2 linked regions of the Saccharibacillus brassicae genome follow. The protein of the gene in region 1 binds, or shares a complex with, the protein of each later gene. Links are inferred from orthologs where the notes say so. Each region holds a gene or a part of one and is shown in the gene's direction. Other genes may lie near its edges. The genes, in order: nusB and rpsJ.

Evidence for each region.
Region 2: the proteins of nusB (region 1) and rpsJ are in contact, whole or in part, in a solved structure (PDB 3D3B), measured with the Escherichia coli proteins. The link is inferred for Saccharibacillus brassicae from one-to-one orthologs.

The regions. Positions count from the first base shown.
Region 1 is NZ_CP041217.1:284,936-288,079, reverse strand. What follows is about bases 1-2,821. They hold nusB (transcription antitermination factor NusB), read left to right. Parts: upstream 1-1,095; coding sequence 1,096-1,548; downstream 1,549-2,821. Other genes in these bases: xseA (exodeoxyribonuclease VII large subunit), read left to right, coding at 2,478-2,821; folD (bifunctional methylenetetrahydrofolate dehydrogenase/methenyltetrahydrofolate cyclohydrolase FolD), read left to right, coding at 1,602-2,462; FFV09_RS01235 (DUF2273 domain-containing protein), read left to right, coding at 520-753; amaP (alkaline shock response membrane anchor protein AmaP), read left to right, coding at 1-507. Also shown: more of xseA, read left to right, coding at 2,822-3,144. UniProt on the Escherichia coli protein: Part of the processive rRNA transcription and antitermination complex (rrnTAC). The complex forms an RNA-chaperone ring around the RNA exit tunnel of RNA polymerase (RNAP).
Region 2 is NZ_CP041217.1:1,810,927-1,814,182, reverse strand. What follows is about bases 94-3,026. They hold rpsJ (30S ribosomal protein S10), read left to right. Parts: upstream 94-1,372; coding sequence 1,373-1,681; downstream 1,682-3,026. Other genes in these bases: rplW (50S ribosomal protein L23), read left to right, coding at 2,998-3,026; rplD (50S ribosomal protein L4), read left to right, coding at 2,375-2,998; rplC (50S ribosomal protein L3), read left to right, coding at 1,721-2,344; tuf (elongation factor Tu), read left to right, coding at 94-1,066. Outside these bases: more of tuf, read left to right, coding at 1-93; more of rplW, read left to right, coding at 3,027-3,256. UniProt on the Escherichia coli protein: Involved in the binding of tRNA to the ribosomes. Part of the processive rRNA transcription and antitermination complex (rrnTAC). The complex forms an RNA-chaperone ring around the RNA exit tunnel of RNA polymerase (RNAP).

The DNA.
Region 1 (3,144 bases):
CTATACAGCCTAACGATTTTGATTCTGAGCATTTTGGCCATCCTCCTGCTGAGCCGCTCGATCCGGGTTCCGATCGATTTCCGGTTCGACCTGCCGACGATGTCGATTCTGGTCGCCGGCCTTGCCGTGCTGATCCTGATCAGCCTGCGGATGCTGTACGTGTCGCTGCGCCGCAGCCGCGCGAACCTGCATTCCGTCGACCAGCGGACCGATCTGGGCGAGATCCAGATCTCGCTGGAGACGATCGAGAATCTGTCGCTCAAAGCGGCGTCCCGCGTGCGCGGCGTCAAAGATCCGCGTACGCGGATTCGTATGACCGACCCGGGACTTGTGATCGAGATCCGCACGGTCGTCGACGGGGAATATCCGATTCCCGCGCTGACCGCGGAAATCCAGCGCGGCGTCAAAGAATTCGTGCATGAAATCACGGGCATTCCGGTGGCTTCGGTCTCGGTCTACATTGCCGGAGTCATGCAGCCCCAGGCGTTCAAAAGCCGGGTGGAATAGGAGAGGGCGCCGATGAAATGGAGTGAAATCTGGACCGTGTACGGAGGCCGCTTGGCCTGGACGGCCGCCGGCTTGTTTTTCGGCCTGCTGTATCTGGCGGTCGGATTCTGGCACATGCTCGTGGTGGCTCTGCTGACGCTGCTCGGCTACGGAATCGGAAGCCGCAAAGACCGGCGCGCCGGTCCGCTGCTTCCGTGGGGCGAACTGCGCGCCCGGCTCATGGAGCGCTGGCGCCCGTTTCGCTAAATCCTTCGCAAGACGCTGTATCCGCTGCCGCACGCGCGCCGGCCGGGAAGTTCCGGCCGAGCGTTTTTGCCTGAATCGGGGTTGAAGGTCCCGAAGGCGCGCGAACGAACGGAGCGAAAGCCTGTGAGACGTTTTTACGCCGGACATGAAGAACGGCTTGCTGTCCGTCTTCCAAGCAAGGCAGGCGGCGTTTCCGACCGGAAGGGAAGGCTTAACGGCCGAACTTTCCGGCGGAAACCCAAGCTTTTCGGGACGGGAGAAGCGTTTCACAGGTTTTTGCATGTTCAGGAGTACCGTAACATTCATATAAACCGACAGAACAACAGATAGCGGGAGGGACCCATGAAAAGAAGATTGGGAAGAGAATTGGCTGTACAAAGCCTGTACCAGATGGAAATGAACGAGGTGGCGGCATTCGACGCCGTGTCGATGCTGATTTCGGAAGCCGGGGACGAAAACGAAGGCGAAGTGAAACTGGAAGACGCCGACCGGCTGGCCGAATACGTGCTGGCGCTCGTAAACGGCACGTGGACGCACAAAGCGGCGATCGACGACCTGCTCGGCGTGTATCTCAAAGGCTGGCAGATCAGCCGCCTGTCGCGCGTGGATCGCCAAATCCTGCGCCTTGCTTCGTACGAAATGATTTTCGCCGAAGAAGTGCCTGCCAAAGTCGCCGTCAACGAAGCGATCGAATTGTCCAAACACTTCGGCACCGACGAGTCGGGCAAGTTCGTCAACGGCGTGCTCGGCAAAATGATCCAGGACGCCGACGAGCTCAAAAGTAAGTTGAAGTAATCGAAAAATCCCCACCTACCTCACATAGACCCACTTTTAAAGGAGAGAAAACCATGACGACAGCCCAAATTATCAGCGGAAAACAAGTATCGGACGAAATTCGCCAGAATCTGAAAACCGAGGTCGAAGCCCTTGCCGCCAAAGGCTGCGTGCCGGGCCTCGCCGTCGTGCTCGTCGGGGAAGATCCGGCCTCCCAGGTCTATGTGCGCAACAAAGCCAAAGCGTGCGAAGACCTCGGCTACCATTCCGAAGTGCATCGCCTGGAATCCGATACGTCCGAAGAAGACCTGCTTGCGCTCGTGCACAAGCTGAACGCACAAGAAAACATCAACGGCATTCTCGTGCAGCTTCCGCTGCCGAAACATATCGAAGAAAAAGCGGTCATCAACGCGATCTCCCCGGAAAAAGACGTCGACGGCTTCCATCCGATCAACGTGGGCAACCTGATGATCGGCGACGACAGCCTGCTGCCGTGCACGCCGGCCGGCGTAATCGAGCTGATCAAGCATACCGGCATCGAAATGTCCGGCAAGCATGCCGTCGTTATCGGCCGCAGCAACATCGTCGGCAAGCCGGTATCGCTGCTGCTTCAGCGCGAGAACGCGACCGTGACGATGTGCCATTCGCGTACGGCCAACATGAAAGAGCTGACGCGCCAGGCCGATATTCTGGTCGTGGCCGTCGGCCGCGCCAACTTCGTCGACGCTTCCTACATCAAGCCGGGCGCCGTCGTGATCGACGTGGGCATCAACCGTCTGGAGACCGGCAAGCTGGCCGGCGACGTGGACTTCGAATCGGCAAGTTCCGTATCGGGCCCGATTACGCCGGTACCGGGCGGGGTCGGTCCGATGACGATCACGATGCTGATGAAAAATACGCTGCTTGCCGCCAAGCGCGCGCACGGCTTGTCGTAAGCGGGAGGTTCCGGCATGGAGCAGCGCATACTGTCGATCCAGGAGCTGAACCGGTATATCCGCCAGAAGTTCGAAGCGGACCCGCTGCTGCCTGAAGTGTGGGTGCGCGGCGAGATTTCGAATTTTACGCATCATTCGAGCGGACATATGTATTTTACGCTAAAAGACGCCGGCAGCCGTGTGCGGGCGATCATGTTCGCTTCGCACAACAAGCGGCTGCCGTTTATTCCGCGCGAAGGCACGCGCGTCATCGCGCAGGGCAGCGTCTCGGTGTTCGAGCGCGACGGCCAATACCAGCTGTATCTGACCCAGATGCAGCCGGACGGCGTCGGCAGCCTCTATCTGGCCTACGAGCAGCTCAAGCAGAAGCTGGAGACCGAAGGACTGTTCGACGACAGCGGCAAGCGCCAAATTCCGGCGCTGCCCAAAGCGATCGGCGTCATCACCTCGCCGACGGGCGCGGCCGTGCGGGACATCCTGACGACGCTCGGCCGCCGGTTCCCCGGCGTGCCCGTCATGCTGTATCCGGCGCTGGTGCAGGGCAAGGAAGCCGCCGCGTCGATCGTGCGCGGGATCCGCATCCTGAACCGGCTCGGCGAAGCCGAAGTGCTGATCGTCGGCCGCGGCGGCGGATCGCTCGAAGAACTGTGGGCTTTTAACGAAGAGATCGTCGCCCGGGCGA
Region 2 (3,256 bases), 1.5 Mb from region 1 along the record:
TGCCGCTGTAGCCTTCGACCAAATCGACAAGGCTCCGGAAGAAAGAGAACGTGGTATCACGATCTCGACAGCTCACGTAGAATATGAGACTCCTGCTCGTCACTACGCACACGTAGACTGCCCAGGACACGCCGACTATGTTAAAAACATGATCACCGGCGCTGCCCAAATGGACGGAGCGATCCTGGTTGTATCCGCAGCTGACGGCCCTATGCCGCAAACTCGCGAACACATCCTTCTCTCCCGTCAAGTAGGCGTTCCTTACATCGTCGTATTCCTCAACAAATGCGACATGGTTGAAGACGAAGAGCTGTTGGAACTGGTTGAAATGGAAGTACGTGACCTGCTGAGCGAATATGACTTCCCAGGCGACGACACTCCAATCATCCAAGGTTCCGCTCGTGAAGCGCTGCAAAACCCTGATGGCGAATGGGCTCAGAAGATCGTTGAAATGTTCAACATCATCGACGAGTACATCCCGACTCCAGAGCGCGACACTGAGAAGCCTTTCCTGATGCCAGTCGAGGACGTGTTCTCGATCACTGGCCGTGGTACGGTAGCAACAGGCCGTATCGAACGCGGTACAGTTAAGATCGGCGACGAAATCGAAATCGTTGGTATTGCTGAAGAGTCCAAAAAATCGGTTGTTACGGGCGTAGAAATGTTCCGTAAACTGATGGATTCCGCTCAAGCCGGCGACAACATCGGCGCCCTGCTGCGCGGTGTTGACCGTCAGCAAATCGAGCGTGGACAAGTACTGTCGAAGCCGGGTTCGGTTAAGCCGCACACGGAATTCACAGCTCAAATCTACGTTCTGACCAAAGAAGAAGGTGGCCGTCACAAGCCTTTCTTCACTGGATACCGTCCTCAGTTCTACTTCCGTACAACTGACGTAACGGGCATCATCAACCTGCCAGAAGGTACGGAAATGGTAATGCCGGGCGATAACATCACGGTTACCGTTTCGCTGATCGCTCCAATCGCTATCGAAGAAGGAACTAAGTTCTCTATTCGTGAAGGCGGACGTACAGTGGGCGCCGGTGCCGTAGCATCGATCCAAAAATAAGACGGTTCTTAACCGTTTATAGAGCAACAGTGTACTGGAACGAGTAACGATGTATTGTAAAGGAAAGCGCGAAGGCGGGGCCATTATCCCGGTGTCGGGATGGGGCCTCGCTTTCTTTTTGTGTAATTTCGAAAAAGTATTGCATTGTTGCGACTTATTCTATATAATAATAAATGTTGTTCTGCGACGTTGCGATGATGCGAGAGGTTACCGACACACCCGGCTCCTTTGCCATAGTGATGTGAGCGGAAAATTTTCGCGGAGTATGTCCGATACCAAATTGGGCGATAGAAGGAGGGACTATTAATGGCTAAGCAAAAAATTCGTATTCGCTTGAAAGCATACGACCATCGGATTCTTGATCAATCCGCTGAAAAGATCGTTGAAACGGCAAAACGTTCCGGTGCAGGTGTTTCCGGGCCGATTCCACTGCCAACTGAAAAACAAATCATCACCGTTCTCCGTGCGGTACACAAGTACAAGGACTCGCGCGAGCAATTCGAGCAGCGTACACACAAACGCTTGATCGACATTGTGAACCCAACTCCACAGACCGTGGACGCGCTGATGCGCCTGGACTTGCCGTCCGGTGTAGATATCGAAATCAAACTGTAAGACTCCTGAATAAGGACATAAATGAAAAGAGGTGTCAACATGAAAGGTATCTTAGGGAAAAAACTGGGCATGACCCAAGTGTTCACCGCTGAAGGTAACGTCGTTCCGGTAACGGTTATCGAAGCAGGCCCTTGCGTGGTTCTGCAGAAGAAAGACCTGGAAAATGACGGTTACGAAGCGGTACAAATCGGTTTTATGGACAAAAAGTCTAGCCGTTCCAATAAACCCGAGGCAGGTCACGCCAAAAAGGCTGACACTGCACCTAAGCGCTACATTCGCGAACTTCGCGGTGTTGACCTCGGAACTTACGAGGTTGGACAAGTGCTTAAAGCGGACGTATTCGCAGAAGGCGAATTCGTTGACGTAAGCGGCGTATCCAAAGGTAAAGGTTTTGCCGGCGTTATCAAACGTTGGGGACAAAGCCGCGGACCAATGGCGCACGGCTCGCGTTACCACCGCAGACCGGGTTCGATGGGTTCCATCCAGGCTAACCGTGTACCGAAAGGTAAACGCCTGCCAGGACACATGGGCCACGACTCGATCACTGTTCAAAACCTCGAAATCGTAAGAGTCGATACGGAACGCAATGTACTGCTGGTTAAAGGCTCCATTCCGGGTCCTAAAAACGGCTTCGTACGGGTTCGCGGATCGATCAAGAAATAATAAACCTTTAGAAGAAAGGAGGAACATGAAATGCCTAAAGTAGCAGTTTTCAATATCGAAGGCAGCCAGGTTGGAGAAATCGAACTGAGCGACTCGGTATTCGGTATCAATCCTAACGGACACGTGCTTCACCAGGCAGTCGTGATGCAACAAGCATCGCTTCGCTCGGGTACGCACAAAGTAAAAGGACGCTCGGAAGTTCGTGGCGGCGGTCGTAAACCTTGGAAACAAAAAGGTACGGGACGCGCTCGTCAAGGCTCCATTCGTTCGCCACAATGGAGAGGCGGCGGTATCGTCTTCGGACCAACTCCGCGCAGCTATTCCTTCAAACTGCCTAAAAAAGTTCGTCGTCTGGCGATCAAATCGGCACTGTCTTCGAAAGTTATCGCAAACGAGATCATCGTTCTGGATACACTGAACCTGAGCTCGCCGAAGACAAAAGAATTCGCGGGAATCCTGAGCAAATTGAACGTAGACCGTAAAGCCCTCGTAGTGGCTCCGGAATACGACAACAACGTAGCTCTTTCCGCTCGTAACATCCCGGGCGTCAAATTCGTCCAGGCTGATGGCATCAATGTTCTCGACGTGCTCGTGTATGATAAGCTTATCATCACGAAGGACGCAGTTCATAAGGTAGAGGAGGTATTCGCATGATGAAAGATCCTCGTGACCTTATCAAACGTCCGATCATTACGGAACGTACTGCCGAAGCGATGAGTCAGTCCAAGTACGTCTTCGAAGTACAAATGAGCGCCAACAAAACGGAAGTTAAAAAGGCAGTAGAATCGATCTTCGGCGTGAAAGTGGCTAAAGTCAATGTTCTGCGCGTGCCGGCTAAGCCGAAACGCTACGGCCGTCATTCCGGTTATACGAGCGAATGGAAAAAAGCGATCGTGACGCTGACTCCAGATA